3 regions of the Mesorhizobium sp. M6A.T.Ce.TU.002.03.1.1 genome follow, and region 2 is predicted to be linked to each of the others. Evidence: predicted binding sites of a transcription regulator. Region 2 holds the regulator's gene; each other region holds the start of a gene.

Region 1 (10,234 bases), on a different contig from region 2:
CGGGGCTTCTCGTCTTCTGGTCGTGGGCGGGCGTCTGGCTGGCTGCGGCTTTTTGCGCACTGATCGCCGGGCCGATCTTTCTTCGGCCCGAACATGGCCGCACAAGCGCCTGACTTCGGATCGACAGGGAAGGTCGACAGGGAAAACACGATCCAACCTGTTAACGCACCATCAAGGTTAATGCATCATTGTGCCTCTCCAGTGGGGTCAGTTGCGTTTCTGGAGAGTTCCGTGCATCGACGTGTTTTGAAGCGGCTTGTCGCTGTCGCCGGTGAGAAGAAACGTTCACTCCTGTCTCCGTCCATTATTGGTCTGTGCAGTCGGGTCGGCTTTCCGAAGATCCCCATGCGCCGACGTGTCTCGACGCCGGTTGCCGCCGTCGGTGAGAAAAGACGTTCACTCCTGTCTCCTCTGGTCATCGGGCTTGGCATCTGGGTCGGTTTTCCCAATGTCATTGCCTACCAGGACATGACGAGCCTGGTTTCCGGCCTCAAGGCGCCGAACGCCCGCTGGAACGCCTATGTCGAGAAATCCGTCGCCGGATCGGTCCATGCCGCCGAAATGCCTTTCCTCGATTCCGACAGCACCGGCTCGATCTCGGGTTCCGGCGTCCAGTTGCCCGGCATCGGCGCTGTGTCGTTTCGCGGCAAGGGCAGCGTAGCCAGCACGACGCCCGACGAGGACCGCGTCGTGCGAGCCGCTAAGAAGGGCCGCATCATCATGGTCTCGCCGGTCGCGCCGCCGAAGAATTTCAACGCCGGCTCGATTTTCAAACGCACTTCCTCTCTTCTTCGCCCAAGCATGGACAGCAGCCTGAAGATGGCTTTCGCCAAGCCAGAGATCAAAGGCAAGGAGATCCAGATTGCCGCCGCGTTCCACGCGCGCGTCGACAAGAAACCGGATCCCGGCGTGCCGGCCATGCTTGCCGCACTGGTCAACAACGATCACCCCGACGTCCTGGCGACGGCCTACGCCTCGGCCGCGCCCGACTATGCGCAGGCGTCGCCCTTCGAGGCCTTGCTGCAGGACGAGAAGCCCAACGATGGCCGCTTCATTCCGCCGGTGGCCAAGGGCGATCATTCGTGGATGCAAACGCCGCTGCCGGCGAGCGTCTTCTCCAAGCCGGAACAGACTTGCCTCGCCAACGGCATCTATTTCGAGGCGCGCGGCGAATCCGTGCGCGGCCAGGCCGCCGTCGCCCAGGTCATCCTCAATCGCGTTCGCAATCCGGCCTATCCGAACTCGATCTGCGGCGTCGTCTACCAGAACGACAAATGGTTCAACCGTTGCCAGTTTTCCTTCGCTTGCGACGGCAGGAAGAAGCGCATCCAGAGCCCCGCCCACTACAAGACTGCGCAGGATGTCGCCATGGCGGTCACTGCCGGCAAGATCTTCATCCCGGAAGTGGGATCATCGACCCATTACTACGCCAACTACGTCAACCCGGGTTGGGCGCGAACGATGAAAAAAATGACCAAGATCGGCCTGCACATCTTCTACCGCACCTATGGCGGCGGCTGGAGCTGAGCGCTCCGGCAAGGCCCCCGGCGCGGCCGATCGAAGACCCATCGCCGGAGGGATTCGGTCGCGGCATGCCAACAACGGTATCGGGCACGATGTCGCACCCTAGCAAATCATTGATTTCAATAGGGAAAATACTTGAGGCTGAAGTTCCGCCCGTGGCTTGACGGGCGCGGACCCTCTAACTATGTTGCCGGCGACTTAAGAGCGGACGGACGGTGACGATCTGACCGGGCAAGGGGGTTGCGATGGCCGACGAGAATGGGCCAGACGGAACCGGAGAAACCGGCCGCGGCAAACAGCGTCAAGCCGACATCCGCGACGACGATCTTGAGCGCCGCCGGCGCGACCTTGAAGCATCGCTTGCGACAAGGCGGCCGAACCGGCTCGAGGGGAAAGACGACGCGAAAGCGGGCAGTGCGGCCGGATATGGCCAGGCGCTCAAGCTGTCCAGCGAGTTCATCGCCGGGATAGTGGTTGGCGCAGGTCTCGGCTGGATCATCGACCGTGTGGCGGGGACATCGCCATGGGGTCTGATCGTTTTTTTGCTGCTGGGTTTTGGCGCCGGCGTGCTCAACGTCCTGCGTTCTGCGGGGCTTATGGCGGAATTCGGACAAGGCGACAAAACGCGCGATCCGAAAGAATGAACTTGAGGCGCCGCTTGCCGGCGCAATGAACAGGACACTCAAGCCGCGTGCGGCTTCGATGGGGAATTAAAGTGGCTGCTGACAAGGTCGATCCGATCCACCAGTTCCATATCAACAAGCTGATTCCGATCGAGATCGGCGGCTACGACCTGTCCTTCACCAATTCGGCTCTTTTCATGGTCGCGACCGTCGCCGTTGCGTCGGCGTTCCTCTATCTCACCACCTCGAGCCGCAGCCTCGTTCCCGGCCGTCTTCAGTCGGTCTCGGAAATGGCCTACGAATTCGTCGGCAACATGCTGAGGGATGCAGCCGGAACGCAGGGCATGAAGTTCTTCCCCCTCGTGTTTTCGCTGTTCATGTTCGTGCTCGTTGCCAATCTGCTCGGTCTTTTCCCGTATTTCTTCACCGTCACCAGCCACATCATCGTCACCTTCGGCCTCGCTGCGCTGGTGATCGGAACGGTCGTCGTCTACGGCTTCATGAAGCACGGCCTTGGTTTCCTGAAATTGTTCGTGCCGCATGGCGTGCCGGTCTACCTGCTGCCGCTGGTGGTGCTGATCGAGGTGATTTCCTTCGTCTCGCGCCCGGTCAGCCTCTCGGTTCGTCTGTTCGCGAATATGCTGGCCGGCCACATCACGCTGAAGGTGTTCTCGGGCTTCGTGGTGAGCTTGAGCGCGCTCGGCACGCTTGGCATTGCCGGATCGGTCCTGCCGCTGGCGATGGCCGTGGCGCTGACGGCGCTGGAACTGCTGGTCGCGTTCCTGCAGGCCTATGTCTTTGCCGTGCTGACCTGCATGTATCTGAACGACGCCCTGCACCCCGGGCACTGACCCAGGCTGGCCAAGAGTTTCTGGCATTGCTGCCGGATGGAATTGCAACGGAATTTTAGATCCAAAGGAGTTGAACAAATGGAAGCAGAAGCAGCAAAGTACATCGGCGCCGGCATCGCATGCCTCGGCATGGGTGGCGCCGGTATTGGCCTTGGCAACATCTTCGGCAGCTATCTGGCGGGCGCGCTGCGCAACCCGTCGGCCGCGGATGGCCAGTTCGGCCGCCTGATCTTCGGCTTCGCCGTGACGGAAGCGCTGGGCATTTTCTCCCTTCTCATCGCGCTTCTGGCTCTGTTCGGCTGAGCCCCTGTTCGGCTAACATTGGGAATTGGACGGGCCGGCCGCAATCAGCGGCGGGCCTGATATCAGGGAATAGTCCATGTTCGTGACATCTGCCTTTGCGCAAGAGTCCGCGCCCGCCGTCGAAGGCGGCCATACCGGCACGGAAGGCGAAACGCATTCCGGCACCGGCGTGCCTGCCGAGGCGCACGGCATGTTCCCGCCATTCGATCCGGCGACATTCCCGTCGCAGCTTCTGTGGCTGGCGATCACCTTTGGGCTGTTCTATCTGTTCCTCAAGAAGGTGGTGATGCCGCGTGTCGGCGGCATCATCGATGTCCGCAACGACCGCATCACCCAGGACCTCGACCATGCCGCCAGGCTGAAGGGCGAGGCCGATGCCGCCGTTGCCGCCTATGAGCAGGAACTGGCGGAAGCCAAGACCAAGGCCAATGCGATCGGGCAGCAGGCCAACGATGCCGCCAAGATGGAAGCCGAGGCCGCCCGCAAGAAGGTCGAGGCTGCCCTCGACAAAAAACTTGGCGAGGCCGAGGCCCGCATTTCGTCCATCAAGGCCAATGCCATGAAGGAAGTCGGCACGATCGCCGAGGACACTGCTTCGGCCATCGTCGAGGCGCTTGTCGGCGGCAAGGCCAGTAAGGCCGAGATCGCGGCAGCCGTCAAATCCGTGGCCCGGTGAGGAGCGCATCATGGACCCCACATCACTCGCGACACTTTGGGCCACCGTTGCCCTCGTCATTTTCCTGGCCATTGCCGTCTACATCAAGGTGCCGGGGCTGATCGCAAAGGCGCTCGATGCCCGCGCCGACAAGATCAGCAACGAGCTTGAGGACGCACGTCGGCTGCGCGAGGAGGCCCAGCAGCTGCTCGGCCAATACCAGCGCAAGCGCAAGGAAGCCGAGCAGGAGGCCGCCGACATCGTCGCCGCCGCCAAGCGCGAGGCCGACATGCTAGCCGCCGAGGCGCACCAGAAGACCGAGGACTATGTCGCCCGGCGCACCGCGCTTGCCGAATTGAAGATCGGTCAGGCCGAGCGCGAGGCGATCGGTGAGGTGCGCGCCAGTGCCGTCGATATCGCCGTCGAAGCCGCACGCACGCTGCTCGCCGGCAAGATCGACGCCAAGGCCGGCGCCGACCTGTTCAAGGCCTCGCTTCAGGATGTTAAGTCTAAGCTGAATTAAGCGATTTCATCGAGAAGTTCATCGAAAGCCGCCTGGGAAACCTAGCGGCTTTTTTTGTGCGGGCGGGCGAGCGCGTAATCTCCCTCCTTGAGGGGGAGATGGCCGGCAGGCCAGAGGGGGTAGCCGCGCGTGAAGCGCCAGCCTTCTCTTCGCCCCAGATGGCGTCGCGCCAGCTGAAGCGACCCCCTCTGTCGCCTTCGGCGACATCTCCCCCTCAAGGGGGGAGATTTGGCGCTGCCTCAATCCAGGCCGGCAAGGCCCTCTTCGTCGAGCACTTCGGTGCCGCCAAGCCGGAACGGTGCGAAGGACGCGCGGTGCAGCCGCGACACCGGTCCATGCACCTCGATCGCCGTTCGGTGGCGGACGGTGGCATAGCCCATATGAGCCTCGAAACCGTAATGCGCGTGATGGCTGCCGCAGCCGCACATCATGCGGTCGCGCATCACCTTGGCGACGATCGAGGCGGCAGCGATCGACTGCGAGCGCTGGTCGCCCTTGATCAGCGCTCTGCCTTCGCATGGCAGCCCGAGCGGCACGTCGCGGCCGTCGGCCAGGGCCAGTTTTGGCCGCACCGAGAGCCCGACCAATGCGCGACGCATCGCCTCGAGGCTGGCCTTGAGAATATTGCTGCCATCGATGCCTTCCGCGCTGACCGAAGCCATCGACACGCCAAGAGCGGAGCCGAGGATTTTCAGGAACAGCGCCTCGCGCTGCAGATGGCTGAGGCGCTTGGAATCATCGAGACCGTCGGGAATGTTGGCGGGATCGAGCACCACCGCTGCCGCGACGACCGGCCCGGCGAGCGGGCCGCGGCCGGCCTCGTCCATTCCCGCCACCGGCCACAGGCCTTCGGCCATCGCCTTCGTCTCGAAGGAGAAATCGGGTCTCTCGACGATTTCGAAGAGAAGCGGAGAATCAGAGCGCGCGCGAGCCATGTTGCGGCGAGGTTCGCATTGGCTCCGATTCTCCGCAAGTCCCTCCGGGTCCGGCGGGGCACCGGACTCGGAGGGCACCGTCTGCAAGCCCGGGGACAAGACAGGCCGGACGGGATCTTTTTTCCATGTGCCGCCGGCAATGGCGGCACATGATGATTTCAAAGCAGCATCAGTTGCTCGGTTGCCTTGGCCGCGACGACGAACTGATCGGTCCTGAGCGACCGCCGCTCGGCGTTGAGGCCAAGCCTTTTGGCGGCGATCTCGAAGCGCCGGCCGATCTGCCAGGCATAGGGGCCGGCGCCCTTCATGCGCTTGCCCCAATCTGAATCGTAATCCTTGCCGTCGCGCATCGAGCGGATCAGCGACATGACGTGGCGGTAGCGGTCCGGATAATGGCGCAGCAGCCAATCCTTGAAGATCGGCGCGACTTCCAGCGGCAGGCGCAGCACGACATAGCCGGCCTCGCGCGCTCCCGCTGCACATGCCGAATCGAGGATGCGTTCCATCTCCTGATCGGTCAGGCCGGGGATGATCGGAGCGACCATGACCGAGGTCGGAATGCCCGCATCCGAAAGCTGCCTGATCGCCTCCAGCCGCTTGGTCGGCGTCGACGCGCGTGGCTCCATCGTGCGCGCCAGCATGCGGTCGAGCGTCGTCACCGACAGCGCCACCTTGGCCAGCCCGCGTTCGGCCATGCGCGACAGAATGTCGATGTCGCGCGTCACCAGCGCGGATTTGGTGACGATGCCGACCGGGTGGCCGCGCGCCTCCAGCACTTCGAGGATCTCGCGCATGATCCGGTACTGCTTCTCGATCGGTTGGTAGGGATCGGTGTTGGTGCCGATGGCAATGGTGCGCGGCTGATAGCCGTCCTTCGACAGTTCCTTGTCGAGCAGCCGCGCCGCATCCGGCTTGGCGAACAGCTTCGATTCGAAATCCAGCCCCGGCGACAGGCCCATGAAGCTGTGCGTCGGCCGGGCAAAGCAATAGACGCAGCCATGCTCGCAGCCGCGATAGGGGTTGATCGAGCGGTCGAAGGAAATGTCGGGCGATTCGTTACGGGTGATGATGGTGCGCGGCTTCTCGACCTGCACCTCGGTCTTGAAGGGCGGCAGCTCCTCCAGCGAATTCCAGCCATCGTCGAACACATGCCGGCTGACCGGTTCGAACCGACCGGACGGGTTGATGCCGGCGGACCGGCCGCGATTGCGCTCCGGACGGATACGGACGCCACTCTGCTCGATCATTGCATTGGCCATCTCGGCTCTTCCAGCCCCGAAGGCAGCAATGTCGGCACGTACGATCTGTTCCATTTTCGCCCTCTCCCAGGGACTGTCAGCAGGCTGTCGAATCGCTCTGTTCATGAAAATAATCCTATTTTGCCGATGAGAACAAATCAAGAACTTTTTATGATGCGACGCAAAAACTGGCGCTGCCGCCGGCTTTCCGATATTCGGCTAACGATGCTCAGCGTTCTCATCCAGACCTTGAATGACGAAGAGAGACTTGCCCGCACGCTCGCCTCGCTGATCGGCGGCGCGGTCGAGGGCGTGGTGCGCGACGTCATCGTCTGCGACGCCGGCTCGGCCGATCAGACGCACCGCGTTGCCGACCATGCCGGCTGCCTTTTTGTGGCGAGCGGCGGCGTTGCTGCCGGTATCCGGCAGGCAAAGGGCGACTGGCTGCTGCTGCTGGAGCCAGGCGCGCGGCTGGCGGAAGGCTGGATCGACGAGGTCGCTGCCCATACAGCCAGGCAAACCATGCCGGCACGATTCTCGCGGGCGCGCGGCAGCCGCGTGCCGTTCCTGTCGCGGGTCTTTTCGGGAAACCGGGCACTGGCCGAAGGGCTGGTGATCAGTAAGCGTCAGGCCGCGGCCTTGTCGAAAAACGCCCGCAGCGCCGAAGCCATCGCACGCGGTCTTGCGACCAAGAGGCTCGACGCCGAGATCTGGGTGGCGCCGGCGAAGTGAGGGGCCTTCCTCTGCCGTAGCTTGCTGGGTTAGGCGGCGCGCAGGCTGTGGGCGGAAAGCGGCTTGGTGGAGGCCCTATTGCAGCGACCCTCCTGGGAGGAATGCATATGCTTGTCGTCCTGCAAGAAACTCGCGATACTTGGCAACATTTCGGGGAGATTGCAGATGAATGTATCTAAATTCGTTCGTATCGCCTTGCTGGCAGCAGCTTGGTCAGTGCCGGCGATCGCGTCGGCGCAGGAGTCGTCCCTTTGGTCAGTTTATGAGAACACGCTCAAATCGGCCAAGTACATCGATCTGACCCATGCCTTCGAGCCGGTGCAGCCTGTATGGCCGGGCTTCGCCAATGCCAAGTTCAAACCGACTGTCGCAGGTCGGGATATCGAGGGCTACGTCAAGGCTGGCGAAGAGTTCACTTACGACAAGCATGGGTTCGTCGCGACCGCCTACGAGCTGACGACGGACCAATATGGCACGCAGCTCGATCCGCCCTCCCACTGGAACCCACTCGGTGCAACGATCAGCGACCTGCCGGCCACTTATGCCGTGCGGCCGCTCGTCGTGATCGACATCAGCGGCAAGGTGCAGACTGACGAAGGCTATCACCTCCAGGTCGCCGACGTCGAAGAGTGGGAAAAGGAGCACGGCCGCATACCGGAGGGTTCGGTCGTCTTCGTGCGTTCGGATTGGTACAAGAAATGGTCCGATGCCGCCCGCTTCAACCAGAAGCCGTTTCCAGGCGTCAGTTTGGACGCGCTGAAGTTCCTGCATCTGGAGCGGAAGATTCTGTTTCATGGCCATGAGCCGCTCGACACCGACACCACGCCCAATCTCGAAGGCGAACATTGGCTGCTTCACAATGATTTCACCCAGGCAGAAGGCGTTGCAAACCTCGACAAAGTGCCAGAGGCCGGGGCGTTGGTTACAATCGGCTTTGCCAAGCCGCTCGGCGGGTCGGGCGGGTATGCGCGTTACATTGCCATTGCACCCGCCGACTGGACGGAGGGCGTTTCGGTCACCGAGGCGCCGGGTGTGCCGCTTTCTCGGCAAAACGCGCCGCTCAAGCGCGACGAGAACGGCGTCTTCCGTCCGACGCCCTGATCGCTGGCGATATCAGCAGGCCGGCGAGACGACTAGCCCCTCCGGCGCTCGCGAAAACGTGACTGTCCCGACGATAGCTATCATAATCGCCAGCGCTATCGTGGCATGAGCGCGCCGGTCCTGCCACGGGAGACAGCCATGCTCCGCCTATCTGCCGCAGTTCTGCTGACCCTGGCATTCTGGCCGCTTACCGCTTCGGCCCAGGAACAGCCGCCGCCGTCGAGATGCGTTGCGATCGCGCAAGCGCTGCCGTCGGCCACCTATGCCAGCTTCACGGCGCCCAAGGCGCAGACGCCTCTGCTGGCCGAGGCCTTCGTCGACGGCGAGGTTACGATCACCTATGCCGGCCATTCGACCTACATCATCGAGACACCCGCCGGCGTCAGGATCGCCACCGATTTTTCCGGCGTCTACGGCGGTGACCCGCTGCCGCGTGTGGTGACCATGAACAAGGCCCACCGCACCCATTATTCGGACTATGTGGATCCCGGCATCGAATATGTGTTGCGCGGTTGGAATCCGGACGGCGGTCCGGCGCGCCACGCTCTTGTCGTGGATGACGTCTACATCCGCAACGTGCCGACGGATATCCGCAATGGCGGCGATCTCGGCAAGGACGGCAACTCCATCTTCATCTTCGAAGTGGCGGGGCTCTGCATCGGCCATCTCGGCCATCTGCACCACCGGCTGGAGGACGCGCATTATGGCGCCATTGGCCGGCTCGACGTCCTTATGGTGCCTATCGACGGCGGCATGACGCTGTCGCTCGACCGGATGACCGAAATCACCGCGCGGCTCTATTCATCGATGATCCTGCCGATGCATCGCCATTCGACCCCGATCAGTGAGTTCACAGGTAGGATGGGTGACGATTTCGCGGTGGAATTCCTCTCCGGCCGGTCGCTGACGGTCTCGCTGAAGACGCTGCCCGACCGGCCGACGATCATCATCCTCGAAGGGGTCTGATCGCTTCGTCCCGGTCTTCTCCGCCGTGCGCAACCTCTTCTTTCCACTCGCTCAAAACACTCGCTGTCGTTCGGCTTCAGGGGGCAGAGTTAGCTGCCCTCCACTCTGCGGGCCGATAGGACTAACGAGGGCAGCTTCCGGACGTGCTACTCTGGTTGTTGCGGTCATCGCGAAAATTGGTATCATGTTGGTATTATCGCTATGGGTCCCAGGCGTGACATTCCTCGAATTTTTCGCTGCTGCGCAGAGCAATGGAAGTGATGCGCCGGTCTATAGGCGCCTGCAGGCAGCCCTAGTCGACGCGATCGCCTCGGGCACCTTGAAACCGGGCGCCGTTCTTCCGCCCGAACGTGAGCTTGCCCTTGAACTTGGCATTTCGCGGGTTACCGTGCGTAGAGCGATGGCTGAACTTGTCCGCCAAGGTCTGATTATCCAGCGACATGGCAGCGGAACATATGTTTCGGGGACGCGCGAGCGCGTCGTGCAAAGCTTGAGCCGACTTTATTCCTTCTCCGAAGACATGACCTCGCGCGGACGGACGCCAGGCACGCTGTGGCTGGAGCGCGACCTTAGCGTGGCGAATGCCGACGAGGCGCGCCGGCTCGAAATGCCCAATGGCGGGTCTGTCGTTCGGATGTGCCGGCTGCGGCTGGCGGATAAAGAGCCCATTGCGTTGGAAACCTCATTGATTCCGGCTGCTATCCTGCCCGACCCGAAGCAGATCGAAGACTCCCTCTACCGGACATTGCGCGATCTTGGTCATGTTCCAGTCAAGGCCGTTCA
Region 2 (10,234 bases):
GCAAGGCGCCGGCTCATGCATCGGCCCGAAAATCGGAATCGATTTTCGGAGAGCACGATGCATAAATCCAAAGTGTTAGAGCGTGCTATGTGCGTCCAAACGGACGCACGTCGTTCTAAGGCCGTCTGACGATGACGGCTGCCCTCACCCATCTTGGCGCGAAAGGCGAAGCCAATATGGTCGATGTCGGCGACAAGGCGGAAACGACCCGCACGGCGATCGCCGAAGGTCTTGTCTCGATGCGGCCAGAAACGCTGAAGATGATCCTCGACGGCGATGCCAAGAAAGGCGACGTGCTGGGCACGGCGCGCATCGCCGGCATCATGGCGGCCAAGAGGACGCATGAGCTGATCCCGCTCTGTCACCCGCTGCTGTTGACCAAGATATCCGTCGACATCGAACCGGACGCGACGCTGCCTGGCCTGAAGGTCACGGCGCTGGCCCGCGTCACCGGCAAGACCGGCGTCGAGATGGAGGCGCTGACCGCCGTCTCGGTCGCTTGCCTGACCATCTACGACATGGCTAAGGCGGTCGACCGCGCCATGGTGATCTCCGGCATCAGGCTGGTGGAAAAGACCGGCGGCAAATCCGGCGTCTACAAAGTAGGCGCCCAAGGGGCAGGCCAATAATGGCGCTGCTTCCGGTTGCCGACGCGCTCGAGCGCCTGCTTGAAGATGCTGCGCCCTTGCAAGCTGAAAGCGTCACCCTGATGGACGCCGCCGACCGGATACTGGCGGACCCGCTCACGGCGCTCCGCACCCAGCCGCCCTTCAACGCGTCCGCCATGGACGGCTATGCCGTGCGGGCCGAGGATGTCGCCTCCGCGCCGGCAACACTTGCGGTGATCGGCATGGCGCCGGCCGGACGCGGCTTTGCCGGAACAGTCGGCCCGGCGCAGGCCGTGCGCATCTTCACCGGCGCGCCGCTTCCCGCAGGCGCTGACACCATCGTCATCCAGGAGAATGTCCGCGACCTCGGCGGCGGCAGCATCGAAGTGACCGCGTCGACGGTTGAAGGCCGCAACATCCGCTGCCTCGGGCTCGATTTCTCGAAGGGCGACGTTCTGCTGGAGAAAGGCCGCCTGCTTGATCCGGCGGCGTTGTCGCTGGCGGCGTCGGCCAACCATCCGCAGGTCAGCGTGGTGAAACGGCCGCTGGTCGCCATCATCGCCACCGGCGACGAATTGCTGCCGCCAGGCAGCGACCTTGGCCCGGACCAGATCATCTCGTCCAACGCCTATGGCGTCGCTGCCGCGGCCCGCTCGGCCGGCGCCAGCGCGCTCGACCTCGGCATCGCCCCCGACCGCAAAGAGGCGATTGCCGCGCTGGTGAAAAAGGCGGTTAACGCAGGGGCTGACGTCATCGTCACGCTGGGCGGCGCCTCGGTCGGCGACCACGACCTCGTCCACGACGTGCTGACCGGCGAAGGCATGACGCTCGATTTCTGGAAGATCGCCATGCGGCCCGGCAAGCCGCTGATGTTCGGCCGGCTGGGCGACATCCGCTGCATCGGCCTGCCCGGCAATCCGGTGGCGAGCCTGGTCTGCACGCAGCTCTTCCTGAAGCCGCTGCTTGCGCGGCTTGGCGGACGCGCCTACCGGCAGGACATGCGTCAGGCGCGGCTCGGTGCCGCCATGGCGGCCAACGATATCAGGCAGGACTATGTACGCGCCGTGGTGAAGGAAGACGCCGGCACGCTCAAGGCGACGCCGTTCGGCATCCAGGATTCCTCGATGCTCAGAATGCTGGCCGACGCCAACGGGCTGATCGTGCGCGAGCCATTCGCTCCCCCCGCCGCGACAGGCGCCGCCTGCAGCGTGCTGATGCTACGCTGAACAAAACGTCAACACATTCATTAAACTTTAAACAGTTGCGGAACACAACTGGAACAGATAGTGTTTGTTCTGGGTTTGTTTTTCTGATTCTGTTGGGGGTCGCGATGCTGACACGCAAACAACATGAGCTGCTGATGTTCATCCACGAGCGGCTGAAGGAAAGCGGCATTCCGCCCTCGTTTGACGAGATGAAGGAAGCGCTCGATCTCGCGTCCAAATCGGGAATCCATCGGCTGATCACGGCGCTGGAGGAGCGCGGCTTCATTCGCCGGCTGCCCAACCGCGCCCGCGCGCTGGAAGTGCTGCGCTTGCCCGATTCGATCGCGCCCGGCCTCAATGCGGCGCGCAAATTCTCGCCGAGCGTCATTCAGGGCAGCCTTGGGCAGGGCAGCCTCGGCCGACAGATCAAGCCGGCGCCGTCACGCATGCCTGCGGCCGGCAATGACGACGACGTCGTTGCCACCGTCTCCATTCCGGTGATGGGCCGCATCGCTGCCGGTGTGCCGATCGATGCCATCCAGCACCAGACGCATTCGATCTCGGTGCCACCGGACATGATCACAGGCGGCGCGCACTACGCGCTGGAGGTCAAGGGTGATTCGATGATCGAGGCCGGCATCTTCGACGGCGACACGGTCATCATTCGCAACGCCGACACCGCCCAGCCTGGCGAGATCATTGTCGCCCTGGTCGACGAGGAGGAAGCGACGCTGAAGCGGTTCCGCCGCAAAGGCGCCTCGATCGCCCTGGAAGCCGCCAACCCGGCCTATGAGACGCGCATCTTCGGGCCGGACCGGGTCAAGGTGCAAGGCAAGCTCGTCGGATTGATCCGACGTTACTGAACGGCAGCTTTCTTGGGTTTCTCAGGCTTACGGTATGGCGGCAGGCCCCTCGCCTCGCGAGAAAATCTCCGCTGCTCATGCCAAGGCCTATATGGCTGTTTGACGGCAAAACGGATTTCTGCGCGCGTCGTCGCCGATAGCGGATCGAAAAAGACGGCGGCACTGCCCATGCGAGCGAGCTGCCGTTTGGTCACGACGAGGACCAGCGGGTTGCGGCAGGGATTATAATAGGCCGTGGCATCGTCGATGACGATCAAGTCCGCAAAGGCACAGGCTGGCCGCGCGATTTTGCGGTCATCGGCGAGCGCGATGATCGCGCCGGACGGATGCCGGGCGAGGCACAGGCCGGCAGTGCAATAGAAAGGCGCTCCCGGCGGCAGGTCGGCCGGGTCGGCGATGTCGAACCGCACGTCTCCTTTTTCGAACGTCTCCGGCTCGACAATGGTCGCTGAAGTCAGCGCATGTTTCCAGTTGTCGGTGGTGAATTCGTTCGAGCGCACCCGGTTGACGGCAAGTTCGCCGCCGCCGATCGGCAGCGCCACCAGATGCGCATCCTCCGAGATCAGCACGTCGGGGTTTCGCGTCTCGGAAATCGTCAGCAGGCCGGCAAGCGCAAAGGGAAGTGCCGCAAGCCGCAACCATGTCGTCGCCATCGTGGCGATGACCAGGGCGACCGTCACCAGCAGAACCGACTGCAACGAAATCAGCCCGACTGCATCGACCGGCGAACGCTCGGAGATCCATCCCGATATTGCAATCATGGCCGTCAGCCCCTTGCCCATCATGTAGAGGAAAGGTCCGTCGAAGCCGAAAGGCATTGCCAAGGCGCTGACGACCGCCAGGAACATGACGACCGTGACGATCGGCATGACGGCCAGATTGGCAAACAGACTGAGCGGCGAGACGCGCTGGAAGTGCCAGATGGCGAAGAGCGCGGTGGCGCTGCCGGCAATGATGGAGGTCATGGCGATGGTGCCTGTTCCAGCGACGAGCTTCCGCGTGACGAAAGCGGCCGGTGACCGTCGTTGTGGCGGCGCCGTGGCCTTGTCGGCACGATAGTCGGACCAGCCGGCATAGGCGCCCACGAGAGCCGCGGTCGCGGCGAAGGACATCTGGAAGCTTGGGCCGACCACCTCGTGCGGCGACACGACGATGACGGCGATGGCTGAAATCGTAAGATTGCGCATGGTGAGCGCAGCCCGGTCGAACAGCACGGCGACAAGCATTACCGCCAGCATGATGAAGCTGCGCTCAGCCGCGACCACGATGCCGGAAAAAATGAGATAGGCAGCGATGGAAAGGAGTGCGGCTGCAGCCGCATATTTTTTGACCGGCCGGCGCGACGAAAAATCGGGAAACAGCGCAAAGGCGCCGCGCAGCAATCCCATGATTGTGCCGGCGACAAGCGCCATGTGCAGGCCGGAAATGGAGATGATGTGGTAGATGCCGGTGCGCCGCATCGATTCGTTGATCTCTTCGGGGATGCCGGCACGCACGCCGACGATCAGCGCAGCGGCAATCTCCCCCTCGGCGCCACCGATGCTGTCCCTGATATGGTCGGCGATGGTTTCACGCGCCTTTTCGATCGACGAAGAAAGGCGCGCGGCTACCGGTGCATCTTCGGAAGCGACGATCTTCGGATTGCCGAGGAAAAAGCCACTGGCGCCGATACCGGCGAAATAGCTGTCAAAGGAGAAGTCATAGCTGTCGGGCCGAACCGGGCCAGTCGGAGGCAAAAGCCTTGCATAGCCGGTTGCCACCGAGCCTGCGGTCATCTCAGCGGGAATTTTGCGTGCCGAAACCCTGACACGTTCCGGTGCATAACGCAGTGTCGGCCGGGCGGTCGATATCACGTCGAGGGTCAGCCTGATCCGGCCATTCGCCATCTGGTCGAGCCTGACGACGCGGCCGGTGAGTTGGGTCTGGATTACCGAACCGAGCATCTGCGTTCCCGCGCGCCAGGTTTCAACCTTGGCGGCGAGCACACCGAGCGCGCACAGCAACGCTGCCATGAAACACAAATGTGTTTTGCGCCATGACCGCGTGACCGCTGCGCACAATGCCGTGAGGACCACCACGGCAATGGGCTGCGGAAAGTCCGGTTCCACGGCAAGCGAGAAATAGACGATCACTCCGGATGCCAGGAAAACCGGCACCAGCAGGAAGGCGACGCCGCGGTCGAGCTCCATGCCCGCCGCCGAAACCACGCTGTTGCGGATAGCGGATAGTGAAAGACGGCGGAAATGAACGACAGGCCCGGGTATTGGAGCCGGTATTGGCGCGGAGCGGTCCGGCGAGAGAGGCTGGATGCCGGGTTGCGACGCAGGCAGCGAAACGGGTAGCGGCTCGACGGGAGAAACGTCGGCAAACAGCGATCGTTCGCTGACGCTCGCGATCGCGCCCTCGCTCTCGTCCACGCCGCGGCCTGGTCCAGCCATCGGGTCTGCCCCTTGCGCCCTTGACCTCCTATGCTACATGAACGCGCGACGCGCGAAAGTCCGCGCAACCACATCGGTTTCCTGCGCTTGCCCGAGAGTTCCATGCCCGACAAGGTCGTCACCCGTTTTGCCCCCTCGCCCACCGGCTTCCTGCATATTGGCGGAGCCCGGACGGCGCTGTTCAACTGGCTGTATTCAAAACACACCGGCGGCAAGATGCTGCTGCGCATCGAGGACACCGATCGTGAGCGTTCGACCGACGCGGCAACCGCCGCCATTCTCGACGGGCTCTCCTGGCTCGGCCTCACCTGGGACGGCGAGCCGGTATCGCAGTTCGAGCGCGCGCCGCGCCACCGCGCTGTCGCCGAGGAGCTGGTACGCCTCGGCAAAGCCTATTACTGCTATGCGACGCCGGCTGAGCTGGAGGCGATGCGTGAGAGCGCGCGGGCCAAGGGGCTGCCTCCCCGCTATGACGGCCGCTGGCGCGATCGCGACCCGTCGGAGGCGCCGGCCGGCGCCAAGGGCGCGATCCGCATCAAGGCGCCGGCCGACGGCGAGACGGTGGTGCATGACCTCGTGCAGGGCGATGTCCGCTTTCCCAACAAGGATCTCGACGATTTCATCATCCTGCGCTCGGACGGCAATCCGACCTATATGCATGCCGTCGTCGTCGACGACCATGACATGGGCATCACCCACATCATCCGCGGCGACGACCATCTGACCAATGCCGCCCGCCAGATGGTGATCTATCGAGCCATGGGCTGGGACGTGCCGTCGATGTCGCATATCCCGCTGATCCATGGCGCCGACGGCGCCAAGCTGTCGAAGCGGCACGGCGCCCTCGGCGTCGAAGCCTATCGTGCCATGGGCTATCTGCCCGAGGCACTGCTCAACTACCTGGCGCGGCTCGGCTGGAGCCACGGCGACGACGAGATCATGTCGATCGCCGACATGATTGCGTGGTTCGACATCGGCGACGTCAACAAGGGAGCCGCCCGCTTCGACTTCGCCAAGCTCGAGGCGCTGAACGGCGTGCACATGCGCCGCATGAACGACGCCGAATTGCTCGATATCTTCATCGCCACTTTGCCCTATCTCGAAGGCGGCCCGGCGATCGCCGCGCGTCTCGACGACACGCGCAAGGCGCAGTTGCTTGCCGCCCTGCCAGGTCTGAAGGAGCGCGCCAAGACGCTGGTCGAGCTGGCCGACGGTGCCGCCTTCCTGTTCGCCGAGCGGCCGCTGCCGATCGATGAGAAGGCGGCTGCATTGCTCGGCGGTGGGGCGCGCGAGATCCTGCGGGGCGCGCACGCGGCGCTGAAGACGATTTCAGGCGATTGGACGGCCGAAGCGGCGGAAGCAGCGATCCGCGAGTATACGCTAGCGGGCGGCCATAAGCTCAGCGCCGTGGCCCAACCTTTGCGTGCCGCGCTCACCGGAAAGAGCACCTCGCCCGGCGTGTTCGACGTGCTTGCCGTGCTTGGCCGCGAGGAAAGCCTGGCGCGCGTCACGGATCAAATCGATTAGCAAAACTGGCCCAAGAAGATTGGCATTGAAAGGTGGGTTTCGCAGTGCAACATTAGGTCTTGGCCCAATTTGGCACGCAAATCCAATTGCGGGCGCAAACGCGCGGACTCCGATCCTTTCGACGTGTTGCGTTGCAGATATTTCGCCTTTGCCGGCATGAGAAAACCAAAAGGAGTTTGCAATGTCCGAAGCTGCGACAAAAATGGAATTTGGCGGCAAAACCCAGGCGTCGACTGCAAAACTTGAGTTCGGCGGCAAAACTCACGAACTCAAGGTGCGAAGCGGCTCGGTCGGACCTGATGTCATCGATATCGGCTCGCTTTACAGCACCACCGGGGCCTTCACCTACGATCCCGGCTTCACGTCGACGGCAAGCTGCGAGTCGGAAATCACTTTCATCGACGGCGATGCCGGCATCCTTTTGCATCGCGGCTATCCCATCGACCAGCTGGCCGAGCATGGCGACTTCCTCGAAGTCTGCTATCTCTTGCTCTACGGCGAATTGCCGACCAAGGCGCAGAAGGACGATTTCGACTACCGGGTGACGCGCCACACCATGGTGCATGAGCAGATGTCGCGCTTCTTCACCGGCTTTCGCCGCGACGCGCACCCGATGGCGGTGATGTGCGGCGTGGTCGGCGCGCTGTCGGCCTTCTATCACGATTCCACCGACATCTCGGACCCGTATCAGCGCATGGTCGCATCGATGCGGCTGATCGCGAAAATGCCGACGATCGCGGCGATGGCCTACAAATATCACATCGGCCAGCCCTTCATTTACCCGAAGAACGAGCTGAATTTCGCGGCCAACTTCCTGCATATGTGCTTTGCCGTGCCGTGCGAGGAATACAAGATCAACCCGGTGCTGGCCCGTGCGATGGAGCGCATCTTTATCCTGCACGCCGATCACGAGCAGAACGCCTCGACATCGACGGTCCGCCTCGCCGGCTCGTCGGGCGCCAATCCGTTTGCCTGCATCGCAGCCGGCATCGCCTGCCTGTGGGGACCGGCCCATGGCGGCGCCAACGAGGCGGCCTTGAACATGCTGGGCGAGATCGGCCATGTCGACCACATCCCGGAATTCATCGCCCGCGCCAAGGACAAGAACGACCCGTTCCGGCTGATGGGTTTCGGCCACCGCGTCTACAAGAACTACGATCCGCGTGCCAAGATCATGCAGAAGACGGCACATGAGGTTCTGGGCGAACTCGGCATCAAGGACGATCCGCTGCTCGACATCGCCATGGAGCTGGAGAAGATCGCGCTGACCGATTCCTATTTCATTGAGAAGAAGCTCTATCCGAACGTCGATTTCTATTCCGGCATCACGCTGAAGGCGCTGGGCTTCCCCACCACCATGTTCACGGTGCTGTTCGCGGTCGCCCGCACCGTCGGCTGGATCGCGCAGTGGAAAGAGATGATCGAGGATCCGCACCAGAAGATCGGCCGCCCGCGCCAGCTCTATACAGGTGCGCCGGAACGCGACTACGTGCCGATTGCGAAGCGGTAAAAAGAAAAAGTGAGTAGTGAGTAGTAAATAGGAATTTTCTTCACTACTCACTACTCACTACTCACCCCTTGATGTACTTCATCACGACCCCCGCTGCGATGTCGCCCGAAGGTCTGTCGATGGCCATGCGTCTGGCCACCTCGGCAAAACCGTCCTTCTGCCATGCGCGATAGGGGGTGTCAGAAAACAGCCCCTCCAACTGCCGCGCCAGATAATGCGGCCGCACATATTCGTTGTAGTTTTCCGGCACGACCGGACGGTCGGCGATGAGATTTGGCAAGGCGGCGCTCCATACGGTGATCAGGCGCTGGGCCATCCGCATGACCGGATCGAGCCGGTAGCAGGAGATCATCGGCACACCCGACAGCGCCAACTCCAGCGACACCGTTCCCGATGCGATCAGCGCCGCATCGGCCTTGCCGAAGGCCTGCCATTTGCGCTCGGGATCAAGGATGATCTCCGGCTTCTCGTCCCAGCTTGCGACCGAAGCCCTGACCAGGTCGGCGACATGCGGCACAGTCGGCAACAGCAGGCGCAAGCGGTGTCCGCGCGCGCGCAGGATCGAGATCGTCTTGCCGAACGGGCCGACCAGCCGTCGCACCTCGCCGCGACGCGAGCCGGGCAGCACCAGCAGCGTCTTCACACGATCGTCGGACAGATCGCGCGGCAGGCTTTGCGCTTTGGCAGCGCCGAGCACGCCCGGATCATGTGTGAGGCGATGGCCAACATAGGTGCCGGGCGGACCGCCGAGGCGTGCGAGCTCCTTCACTTCGAAAGGCAGGATGCAGAGGATATGGTCGACATACGGTTTCATCGCCACCGCCCTGCCCGGTCGCCACGCCCAGACGCTCGGGCAGACATAGTGAACGATCGGGATCGTCGGATCGGCGGCGCGAACCTTCTTCGCCACGCGCAGCGAAAAATCCGGGCTGTCGATGGTGATGAGACAGTCGGGCTTTTCACCGACGACCGCGCTGGCCGTCTGGCTGATCCGCCGCATCAGGCGCGGCAGGTCGCGCAGGATGGCGCTCAAGCCCATCAGCGCGATCTCGCCGCCGTCGAAGAGCGGCGTGAGGCCGAGCGCCTGCAAATGGCGGCCGCCGATGCCGACGAGCCGGACCTCGCGGCCGGTCGTGCGCTTGAGCGCCTCTACGATGTCGGCGCCAAGCAGATCGCCGGATTCCTCACCGGCGACGATGGCGATCTTCAGCGGCTTGTCAGTCGCCATGCGCCGGCTCCGCAGCGGGCAGGCCGATCACGAACAGGCCGAGCGCATTGGCGCGTGCGACGACGGTGGGGCCTTCCAGAACCAGCGAGCGGCCGGCTTCGACGGCAATGCCGGCAAGTCCGGCGGCATGCGCCGCCTCGATCGTCTGTGGGCCGATGGAGGGCAGGTCCGCGCGCAACTCCTGGCCGGGCTTGGCGCATTTGACCAGGACGCCGCGCGTTCTGCCGGCAAGTCTGCCATGGCCGCGCAACTGCCTTGTTCGATCAAGCAATCCATCGGTGCCCTCGACGCCCTCCAGCGCGATGGCGCGGCCGCCAATCGCGACAGCTGCCTGGCCGATATCCAGCGCACCGATGGCCTTTGCCGCGGCATGCGCCGCTTCGATGTCGCGCCAGTCGGATTTGCGCGGCGCTGCCTTGGTCAGCGTCCCTTCGGCCGCGACCAGCTCCGGCACGATCTCATGGGCGCCGACGACCTTGACCCCACGCGCCTCCAGAGCCCGCGTCAAGACCTTCAACAGGCCGTCGTCACCACGGGCAAGCGCCATGACCACCGACGGCACCACAGCCAGCAAGCCGAGGCTCGGGCGCATGTCGATCAGTCTCGGCCGGCGCCTGATCTCGCCGGCAAGGACGAGATGGCTGATCCGTCGACGCCTCAGTAACGAAGCCAGCGAACCGATGTCTTCCAGAGCGAGACTCTCATGCTCGTAGCCGCTGAGGTCGGACTTGCGGTCGACTTCGCCCTCGATCCGGATAATGACGGGCGGGTAGCCTTGTCCGGCCAGGCTGATCGCAACTTCGACCGGCAGACTGCCGCCGCCGGCGATGATGCCGACCCTGGCATCTGGCGCGA
Region 3 (10,234 bases), on a different contig from region 2:
ACATAGGGTCCGGCGACTTTCAAAACAGGTTAAGGCGCGGCCCCTTAACAGCTTGGTAATGGAGCGAATTCATGTCGAAGCCCGATCTGGCGAGTCTCGAAAAGATCATCGAAGAAGCCTTCGAGGAACGCGACACGATTTCGACGGCAACCCGTGGCGCGACGCGCGACGCCATCCAGTCGGCGCTCGACCTGCTCGACCGGGGTGTCGCCCGCGTTGCCGAGCGCCAGGCCGACGGCAAATGGCATGTCAACCAGTGGCTGAAGAAAGCGGTGCTGCTGTCCTTCCGGCTCAACCCGATGGAGATCATCAAGGGCGGCCCCGGCCAGGCCGTGTGGTGGGACAAGGTGCCGTCGAAATTCGACGGCTGGAGCGCCATCGATTTCGAGAAGGCAGGTTTTCGCGCCGTGCCGTCATCGATCGTGCGGCGCTCCGCCTATGTCGCGCCAGGTGCCGTGCTGATGCCGTCCTTCGTCAATGTCGGCGCCTATGTCGACAGCGGCACCATGGTCGACACCTGGGCCTCGGTCGGCTCCTGCGCCCAGATCGGCAAGAACGTGCATCTGTCGGGCGGCGTCGGCATCGGCGGCGTGCTGGAGCCGATGCAGGCCGGTCCCACCATCATCGAGGACAATTGCTTTATCGGCGCACGCTCCGAAGTGGTCGAAGGCTGCATCGTGCGCGAGGGCTCGGTGCTCGGCATGGGCGTCTTCATCGGCCAGTCGACCAAGATCGTCGACCGCGCCACCGGTGAGGTCTTCTACGGCGAAGTGCCGGCCAATTCCGTTGTCGTCGCCGGCTCGCTGCCCGGCAAGCCGTTGCCCAGCGGTGAGCCCGCTCCGAGCCTCTACTGCGCCGTCATCGTCAAGCGGGTCGATGCCAGGACCCGGTCCAAAACCTCGATCAATGAACTGCTTCGCGATTGATCCTTCGCAAAAAAACGGACGCACCCGATTGCTCGACAGACCTCGATTTTTCTGGCTTTTCTTCAGCCTTTCCGGGCGAGTGAACCCCAGCGCCTACGTTCTGGCCGGTCTTTTGCCGCTCCTCGTTCAGCTTTTTCTGCTCTACCAGTTCTCGCGAACGCCGCTCGGCACTGCCGCAAGCCAGTACTGGGCGCTCGCCTGGTGGATCGCTGTGGTCGTCTCGACATGGTCGACCTTTGCGCTAACGGCGAAGCGGTTCCATGATTTCGGCAAGCCTACCTACTACGCATTGATCTCTCTCGTCATCGGCGCCATTCTCCTTATCATTCTGGCCTTTTTCAAAAGTGATCCCGGACCCAACCGCTACGGCAAACATACCAATGCACCGGCCGAATCCTGAACTTCGATCGGGTCTCTCGCCATGCGCTACCGCACGCTTGATTCGAAACTGATCATCGAAACCGCCGAGCAACTGGAAAAACGCGTCGCCGACCGTTTTCCCGATGCAGGCTTGCGTGGCGTCGCCATTGAACTTGTGTCGCTGTCGCGTGATCTGGCCAAGGCGGCGAAGGCGCTGGAAGCGCCGATCTGGTGGCTGCGCGGCGTCATCATCGCCGCCATTGCCGCTGGCGCGCTGATGTTCCTGTTCGTCGGCACCATCCTGCCGCTCGGCCGTGTCTCGGCAAACCACGATGCCATCCAGTCGGTGCAGGGCATAGAATCCTCGATCAACGTGATCATCCTGACGGCGCTGGGCTTCCTGGCCTTGATCCGAACCGAGGAGCGTATCAAGCGCAAGCAGGTGTTTCGCAAGCTTCACGGCTTGCGATCGCTGATCCACGTCATCGACATGCATCAGCTGACCAAGGATCCGGCAGTGCTTTCAGCCGATTTCAAGCCGGCATCGCATTCACCGGCACGCATAACCGACCGTGCCGATCTCGCCCGCTATCTCGACTATTGCTCCGAAATGCTGTCGATCACCGGCAAAATCGCCGCGCTGTTCGCCCAGTCGGTCAACGACAATGTCGTCGTCGATGGCGTCAACGACATCGAGACTCTCGCCTCCAACCTGTCGCGGAAGATCTGGCAAAAGATCACGCTGATCGAAGGCCGGCACTGATCGCTTCCGGTGTCAGGCCGGGCGATCCATGATTTTCCTGCTCTGCCTTGCGAACCAGTGCCGTGACACGCTTTATCAGCGGCGCCGGCGTGCCCTCTCTGTCAGCCAGGCGCAGGATCGCACCTTGCAGCTCGTCGATCTCGGTCGGCCGGCCGCGCTGCAGATCGTCCCACATCGACGAGCGTGCCTCGGGATCGATCGCAAGCATGCGCCGCGCCAGCTCGGTGGCCCGCAACCCGTCCTTCCGCAAGGCCTCTTCGATGCGCGGCCGCGCCAGCAGAATCACCCGTCGCCCGGCGAGCGCGAGACAGCCGCCGGCATAGCAGCCGATGCTGCCGGCGCCGGCAATGACGATCCTTTTGTCCTCGTTGGCCATCCGATGATGCTGCCTTGGCCTGCGACTATACGACATGAAAACCATAATGTCGGCGGGATGGCTGGCCCTTATGTCTGGCCGTGACAGGCCTTACGCTTTCGACTATCGCTTTTGCCCATGACGTTGCCTTCCGATCCCGCCAGAAATCTAGCCGCCCTTATCCGCTGTGCCTCGGTGACGCCCGCTGAAGGCGGAGCACTGAGCACGCTCGAAACAATGCTGAAGCCGCTCGGCTTTTCCGTCGAGCGCCCGGTGTTTTCGGAAGGCGGCACGCCCGATATCGAAAATCTCTATGCGCGGCGCTCCGGCAACGGTCCGCATCTGATGTTCGCTGGGCATACCGACGTGGTGCCGGTCGGCGACGAAGCTTCATGGACTCATCCGCCTTTCGCCGCCGAGATTGCCAAGGGCGAGATGTTCGGCCGCGGCGCCGTCGACATGAAGGGCGGCATTGCCTGTTTCATCGCCGCGGTGGCGCGCCATATCGAGTCGAAGGGCGGCTTGAAAGGCTCGGTCTCGCTGCTGATCACCGGCGATGAAGAAGGGCCGGCCATCAACGGCACGACAAAGCTGCTCGAATGGGCAGCCGCCAAGGGCGAGAAGTGGGATGCGTCTATCGTCGGCGAACCGACCAATCCAGATGCGCTGGGCGACATGATCAAGATCGGCCGGCGCGGTTCGCTGTCCGGCAGCATCATCGTCAACGGCCGGCAGGGCCACGCCGCCTATCCGCAGCTTGCCGACAACCCGGTGCGCGGCCTGATGACGCTGGTCGACGCCTTGCTGCACCCCGTCTTCGACGAGGGCACAAAGGATTTCCAGCCGACCAATCTGGAGGTGACCTCGATCGACGTCGGCAATCCGGCCACCAATGTCATTCCGGCGAAGGCGACCGCCACCTTCAACATCCGCTTCAACGACACATGGACCGCCGAGACCATCCAGGCGGAAATCCACAACCGTCTCGACAAGGCGGCGAAGCGCAAGAAATACCGGACCGGCAAGACGACGCCGGTCGATTACGAGCTCCTCTGGCGCGATCGGCCGAGCCACGTCTTCCTCACTCGCGACGACCGGCTGATCGAGACGCTCAGCGGCTCGGTCAAGGCGGTGATCGGCAGGAAGCCGGCGCTTTCCACCTCCGGCGGCACCTCAGACGCCCGCTTCATCAAGGACTATTGTCCGGTGGTCGAGTTCGGGCTGGTCGGCAAGACCATGCACATGGTCGATGAACGCGTCGCGCTTGCCGACCTCGAGACGCTGACGCAAATTTATCAGCGCTTCATCGAAGACTGGTTCGAGCGAGGCATATCGTAACCATGCTTTCGTCGGACGAAACCTATGCTTCCCTGACCGGCGCCTGGCGACTGATGCTCGGCAAGGCCGACGGGCTGCGCCTGCTCGACCTTTCGGCCGACGGTTTCTGGAATTCCTTCTTCGCCATCATCGTCGCGGCACCGGCGCTGATCGTCGGTTGGGTCGGCCTTGCCAACGAGATCGGCGATCCGGATGCATTCGCGGGGCGCTTCAGCATGCTGATCCGTCTGGCGACGGTCGACATTGGCGCCTGGGTACTGCCGCTTGTCGGCCTTGCCTTTATCGCGCCGCGTGCCGGCATTGGCGGGCGCTTCGTCCACTATGTCGTCGCCAGCAACTGGGCGTCGGCGATCATCGCCTGGATGATGCTGCCGTCGGCGTTGATCAGGCTTTTCCTGCCTTCCACCAACGAGTTCGCCGTACTGGCGTCGCTGCTTTTGTTTGCGCTGTCGATGGTCCTGACCTGGCGGATGACAAACATCGCCATCGGCAGGGGCGCAGCTGTCGGCACCGCCGTCTTCGCCGGCATGTTCGTGGCGTCGCTGGTCGTTCTGTTCGGCCTGCAGGCGCTGCTCGGCATCGGTGCGCCCGCTTAATCGACTTTCGGATAATCCACACCGACGAGAAAAAGTCCGTCGGGCGGCGCAACTTGGCCGCAGGCTGCACGGTCGCGCGCATCGAGCGCCGCCTTCAGGTCGGCAATTGTCCAGCCGCCTTCGCCGACGCGCTTCAGCGAACCGACCATCGAGCGCACCTGATTGTGCAGGAACGAGCGCGCCGAGGCTCGCACTTCGATCACGTCACCCAGCCGACTGACATCCAGCCGATCAAGCGTCCGGATCGGGCTGTCGGCCTGGCATTGGGTCGAGCGGAACGTAGTGAAATCATGCCGCCCCAGCAGCACTTTTGCCGCCTCGTGCATGGCCTCGGCGTCGAGCCGCGTCGGCACCCACCAGATCTTGCCCTTGTCGAGCGCTGCCGGCGCGCGCCGGTTGACGATGCGGTAGAGATAGTGGCGGCCGATTGCCGAGAAACGCGCGTCGAAGCTATCAGGCACGACAGCCGCCTTGAGGACGGCGATGCGCGCCTTGGCCGCTTGCAGATGGGCATTGACCGCATCGCGCACCTTGTCATCAGGCCACGCCTTGACGAGATCGACATGCGCCACCTGGCCGGTCGCATGGACGCCGGCATCGGTGCGGCCTGCGCCGCGCAGCGAGACCTGCTCGCCGCAGAATTTCTCGATCGCCTGCTCGATCGCCTGCTGCACCGAAGGCTGGTCTGCCTGGCGCTGCCAGCCGGCATAGAGGCTGCCGTCATATTCGATGTCCAGGCGAAAACGCGGCATTCCTAAAGCAGGATGAGGTTAGGCGGCGAGCGCGGAGCCGAAGGCCGAAGCGTAGACCAGCTTGCCGGTCTCAGGCGCCTCGCCCCAGGCCAGCGCCTGCAGCGCGTCGCCCTGATATTCGCTCTCGAATTTTTCGGCGCGTGCGTGGCTGTAGCCGAAGCGGCCATAATAGGCGGGATCGCCAAGCACCACCGCCAGCACCTCGCCGGCGTCCTTGAGGCGGATATGCGCCTCGCGGACCAGCGCGCCGCCGATGCCGGTGCCATGGAATGACGGCTCGACGGCCAAAGGCGCCAGCGCCACCGCCGGGAAGCTCTTGCCGCCATTTTGCACGAAAAGCCTGGAAAACAGGATGTGGCCGACCACCTGCCCATCTTCGTCCGCCACCAGCTCGACGACGGCATCGCCGCCGGTGACCAGCGCGTCGACCAGTCCGGCCTCCGCCTGCTGGCCGAATGCGTGTTCCTCGACGAGGCGGATCGCCTCGCGGTCCCGCGGCGTCGCCGCGCGTATCGACATCATGCTCATGAGAATTTCGTTCCTTTTTCGAGCTTGGCCCCACGCAGAAACTCTTGCGCGGCAATGGGCCTTCCGCCCGCACGTTGAACTTCGACCAGCCTGATGGCGCCTGACCCGCAGGCGACCGTCAGGCGGTCATCGAGAATTCCTCCCGACTCGCCGGCGCCTTGCGAAAGCGTCGAGCGAAGCAGTTTCAGCCGTTCCAGGCGGCCGCCGATTTCGGTCTCGCACCATGCGCCGGGAAAGGGCGACAGGCCGCGAATATGATCGTGGACTTCGCCAGCAGGCCGCGTCCAGTCCACGCGCGTCTCCGCTTTATCGATCTTTTTGGCGTAGGTCACCCCCACCGTCGCCTGCGTGGTAAATGTCAGGGCATCCCGTTCCAGCCGTGCCAGCGCTTCCGCCATCAGCGCGGCACCAATGAGCATCAACCGATCGTGCAGGTCGCCGGCCGTCATATCGGGGCCGATGGCGCATTTTTCAATCATCGCCACCGGACCGGTGTCCAGACCTTCCTCCATCCGCATCACCATCATGCCTGTCTCGGCATCGCCGGCCATGACGGCGCGCTGGATGGGTGCGGCGCCGCGCCAGCGCGGCAACAGCGACGCGTGGCCATTGAGGCAACCGAGCCGCGGCGCCTCGAGGATGGGTTTGGGCAACAGCAATCCATAGGCGACGACCACGGCGACGTCGGCCCGCAAGGCGCGGAACGCCTGCTGCTCGGCCTCGCTCTTCAGCGACACCGGCGTCCGCACCTCGACGCCCAGCCGCTCCGCCTCGCGCTGCACCGGCGATGGCGTCAGTTCCAGCCCGCGGCGACCTGCGGCGCGCGGCGGCTGGGTGTAGACGGCTTCTATCTCATGCCCGGCCTCCGCGATCGCCCGCAGCGTCGGCACCGAGAATTCGGGCGTACCCATGAAAACGACGCGCAGGGGCATTTTTGAGCCCTATCCCACCAACTTGCCCGGCGCCTTGCTGCCTGATGGTTTGTCCCTGGCGAGCTTCTTGAACTTCTTGACCACCATGTCGCGCTTCAGCTTCGAGATGTGGTCGATGAACAGAACGCCGTTGAGATGATCTATCTCATGCTGCAGGCAGGTCGCCATCAGCCCTTCGGCCTCGATCTCCTGCAGCTTGCCGTCGCGATCGAGATATTTCACACGCACGGCGGCGGGGCGCTCGACCTCGGCATAGTAATCCGGGATCGACAGGCAACCCTCCTCGTAGACCGAGCGCTGATCGGCGCTGTCGAGAACCTCGGGGTTGATGAAGACATGCGGCGCCGGCGTCTCGTCTTCCTTGGCGAGGTCGATCACCAGCATGCGCAACGGTTCGCCGACCTGGATCGCCGCCAGGCCGATGCCCGGCGCATCGTACATGGTCTCCAGCATGTCGTCGGCGAGCTTGCGCAAGGCGCCGTCGACGCGCTCGATCGGTTTCGAAACCTGGCGCAGGACGGGATCGGGAAGAATGATGAGAGGCTTGATCGACATGGCGTCTCACCTAAGACGTCGCACGGAAAGCGTCAACCGGGGCAATTGAAGCGCCGTTCACGTTTTGATCTGTGCCGTCAGGGAGAATCATCTATGCTGTCCATATGAACGACCTGACATCAATCCTGTCCGAACCAATCGCCCGGCTCGGCGCCACCACGATCACGCTCGGCCACGCATTGGCATTCGGCGCGATCCTGTTTCTGGGCCTGTTCGTGGCGCTGGTCGTCGCGCTGTGGCGGTCGGCCAAGGCGCGTGCAGTGGCGGCTGCGGAAGCCGCCGACCACGCCCGCGACGCCGAGGCGCGGATGGCCGGCATCCTGCAAAGCCAGGCCGAGATGCAGGGCCGCATGGGCGCCATCGCCGAAGTGTTCGGGGCGCGGCAGGCCGAACTCACACAGTCGATCGGCCAACGCCTCGACGCGATGACCGGCCGCCTCGGCCAGACCATGACCGAGCAGACGAAATCGACGCATGAGAGCCTCGCCAAGCTGCAGGAACGGCTGGCGGTCATCGATATCGCGCAGGGCAACATCCAGTCGCTGGCCGGCCAGGTCGTTCAGCTTCAGGCGATCCTCTCCAACAAGCAGACGCGCGGCGCCTTCGGCCAGTCGCGCATGGAGGCGATCGTCGCCGACGGCCTGCCGCACGGCGCCTACGAATTCCAGGCGACCTTGTCGAACGGCAGCCGGCCCGACTGCCTGGTGAAGATGCCGAACGGCGCGCCGGCGCTTGCCATAGACGCCAAGTTTCCGCTGGAAGCCTGGAACGCCATCCGTGCCGCCGAAGGCGTCGATTTGCAGAAGGCCGCCGCACAAGCGTTTCGGCGCGATATCGAGGTGCATGTCCGCGATATATCAGAAAAATACCTGATCCAGGGCGAGACGCAGGACACCGCTTTCATGTTCGTGCCGTCGGAATCGGTGTTTGCCGAGATCCACGAGAATTTCGAGGGGATTGTCCACAAGGCGCACCGCGCCCGCATCGTCATCGTCTCGCCGTCGCTGCTGATGTTGTCGATCCAGGTCATCCAGGCGATCCTCAAGGACGCCCGCATGCGCGAGCAGGCGCATCTGATTCAGGGCGAGGTGATCCGGCTGATGGAGGATGTCTCGCGCCTCGACGAGCGGGTGCGCAAGCTGCAGAGCCATTTCGGCCAGTCGGCCAAGGATATCGACGACATCCTCGTCTCGACGTCGAAGGTGACCAAGCGCGGCCAGAAGATCGAGGCGCTGGAGTTCGGCGCGCAGCCGACGGAGGGCGACGCCGGATCGGCCGAGACCACACACGGCGCGAAGGTCGAAGCGGGTGCGCGCGTCGCCGACTCCAAGACCGGTCAGCTGAGACTTAGGGTCGTCGAAGGCGACGACTGAGAGCTACTGCTCCTCGACGATCGTTGTGCCTTCGAAGTCCGGCAGCCAGTGTAGCGCCGAGCGATGCCACAACTGCCGTCTCGGCACCAGTTCATCGCGCTGACGCGCCGTGCCTACCCTGATGCCGTAGACTTTCGGTCCGTCACCGACCGACGTGGCATAGAGATGCGAACCGCACTCGCCGCAAAAAGCCTGGGCGCGCCTGGCGCCGCTCGACCCGGTCTTGATGTAGATCTTCGGCGTGCCCCTGGTGATCCGGTAATGATCCTCCGACGCCGGCACGGTCACCCGAAACGCCGTTCCAGTCAGTTGCTGGCAATCGATGCAGTGGCAGATATTGGTCTTTTCCGGATCGACTTCCGCCTCGTAGGTGATGGCCCCGCAATGACACCCACCGTCGATTTTCATCTTCATTCCTCCCAAAATCCGTTCGGCAATGCTTGAGCGACGTGCGCCCGTTTGGACACATAGTATGGTGTAATGCTTTGAATCTACACATCATGCTTTCCGAAATCGACTCCGACATTCGAGTTGATGCGGCAGCGCGGCAGGCGAACCTTGCAACGGCAGGCCTCTAGTCCGGCGCTTGTCCCGACGCGGCCTCTATGGCCTTGAGCCGGCGGGCTCAGGGTCCGCGGACGAACAGTCGCGTGACCTCGGGCATCTCGGTCTTCAGCCGTGCCTCGATGCGTTCGACGCAGGTCTCGATCTCGGGCGCCGACAAATGGTCCTCGTTGGCAACCGGCTCGGGCGCCATCAATCGGACTTGAGCATTCCTCCTCCAAGCGTGAGAACAGTCCGCAGTTGGCCGGGCGCGCCAGTATGCGAAATCCGCTGTGAACGTGGGGGCTTAGCCACAACCGCCAAGGTCGGTCCGTCGTTGCAGGGCTGGCGTGTTTTCATCGAGCCAAGACTGACGCTAGGTACCGTGCCGGGAATGAGATATAGTTCAGATACTAGTGACTGCCGGGCGCTGGCACAATGGCTGGACTGGGTGAACAGATTGCGCGTCAGCAGCGCACCATGGGACCGCTCCTGGTGGCGGCAGTGGTCATCGGCCTTATAGGCCTGCCCGTCGCAGCCTGGCTCGACCTCCGAGACCTATCGGAACGGATGCTGCGCACGCAAGCCAGCGAAATCAGCCGGATCATCGACGAAATGCGCGGATTTTACGGCAGCGACGTCGTGGGACGCGTGCTGCAAGCAGACGACGCCGTGACCGCGACGCACAACTACCGGGACGTGCCAGGTGCGATCCCTATTCCAGCAACCCTCTCGATCGAACTCGGCAAGCGCATCAGCGCTCACGACGGGTCCGTCAAATATCGGTTCGTCTCCGATCTACCTTTTAAAGGTCGCGACCCCCACCAGCTCGATCTATTCGAGCGGAATGCAATCTTTGCTTTGCGTGCCAACCCGAGGGAGCCGATCATCGAAGTCTCGGGTTCGCTGTTTGACCGGCACGTCCGCGCCGCGGCCCCCGTTGTAATGGGACAAGTCTGCGTGACCTGCCATAACTCACACCCGGACAGCCCCAAGACGGACTGGAAGGTAGGGGATGTCCGAGGGATCCAGGAGATATCGGTCAATCAGCCTATCGCTGCGAACGTCCTCGCCTTCAAGTATCTGCTCCTATATTTCGGCTTCGCGGCGGCGGCGGGCCTGACGTTCATTCTCCTGCAGCGTCGGCAGTCCGCCTTGGTTCAGGGCATCAACAAGGAGCTTTCCGAGGCAAACGACTTCCTGGCCGCGATTT

The links. The regulator LexA, encoded in region 2, represses DNA repair genes until DNA is damaged. The targets are predictions, from matches to a motif close to TGTTCNNNNTGTGTTCNG.
Region 1: EOC93_RS19625 (PA0069 family radical SAM protein) is a predicted target of LexA. The motif match lies at 6,802-6,819, and genes of this name have one in related genera.
Region 3: EOC93_RS09840 (DNA recombination protein RmuC) is a predicted target of LexA. The motif match lies at 7,160-7,177, and genes of this name have one in related genera.

What each region holds. Positions count from the first base shown of each region.
Region 1 covers NZ_RZTI01000067.1:10,292-20,525, reverse strand. The annotation lists gene EOC93_RS19660 (cell wall hydrolase) at 346-1,527, shown strand; gene EOC93_RS19655 (AtpZ/AtpI family protein) at 1,770-2,168, shown strand; gene EOC93_RS19650 (F0F1 ATP synthase subunit A) at 2,240-2,998, shown strand; gene EOC93_RS19645 (F0F1 ATP synthase subunit C) at 3,077-3,301, shown strand; gene EOC93_RS19640 (F0F1 ATP synthase subunit B) at 3,378-3,977, shown strand; gene EOC93_RS19635 (F0F1 ATP synthase subunit B) at 3,988-4,479, shown strand; gene EOC93_RS19630 (ribonuclease HII) at 4,719-5,414, opposite strand; gene EOC93_RS19625 (PA0069 family radical SAM protein) at 5,573-6,727, opposite strand; gene EOC93_RS19620 (glycosyltransferase) at 6,878-7,384, shown strand; gene EOC93_RS19615 (cyclase family protein) at 7,550-8,485, shown strand; gene EOC93_RS19610 (MBL fold metallo-hydrolase) at 8,624-9,451, shown strand; gene EOC93_RS19605 (GntR family transcriptional regulator) at 9,636-10,234, shown strand, end outside.
Region 2 covers NZ_RZTI01000006.1:24,692-34,925, reverse strand. The annotation lists gene trpC (indole-3-glycerol phosphate synthase TrpC) at 1-65, shown strand, start outside; gene moaC (cyclic pyranopterin monophosphate synthase MoaC) at 132-629, shown strand; gene glp (gephyrin-like molybdotransferase Glp) at 629-1,834, shown strand; gene lexA (transcriptional repressor LexA) at 1,939-2,676, shown strand; gene EOC93_RS03395 (ComEC/Rec2 family competence protein) at 2,670-5,114, opposite strand; gene gltX (glutamate--tRNA ligase) at 5,217-6,641, shown strand; gene gltA (citrate synthase) at 6,823-8,151, shown strand; gene lpxB (lipid-A-disaccharide synthase) at 8,213-9,379, opposite strand; gene lpxI (UDP-2,3-diacylglucosamine diphosphatase LpxI) at 9,369-10,234, opposite strand, start outside.
Region 3 covers NZ_RZTI01000022.1:27,845-38,078, forward strand. The annotation lists gene dapD (2,3,4,5-tetrahydropyridine-2,6-dicarboxylate N-succinyltransferase) at 72-926, shown strand; gene EOC93_RS09795 (DUF805 domain-containing protein) at 955-1,326, shown strand; gene EOC93_RS09800 (hypothetical protein) at 1,348-2,049, shown strand; gene EOC93_RS09805 (ketopantoate reductase C-terminal domain-containing protein) at 2,024-2,425, opposite strand; gene dapE (succinyl-diaminopimelate desuccinylase) at 2,543-3,742, shown strand; gene EOC93_RS09815 (transporter) at 3,745-4,338, shown strand; gene truA (tRNA pseudouridine(38-40) synthase TruA) at 4,335-5,090, opposite strand; gene EOC93_RS09825 (N-acetyltransferase) at 5,109-5,618, opposite strand; gene fmt (methionyl-tRNA formyltransferase) at 5,615-6,550, opposite strand; gene def (peptide deformylase) at 6,560-7,105, opposite strand; gene EOC93_RS09840 (DNA recombination protein RmuC) at 7,210-8,478, shown strand; gene EOC93_RS09845 (GFA family protein) at 8,482-8,886, opposite strand; partial or broken gene EOC93_RS09850 (cation transporter) at 9,104-9,211, opposite strand; gene EOC93_RS09855 (adenylate/guanylate cyclase domain-containing protein) at 9,460-10,234, shown strand, end outside.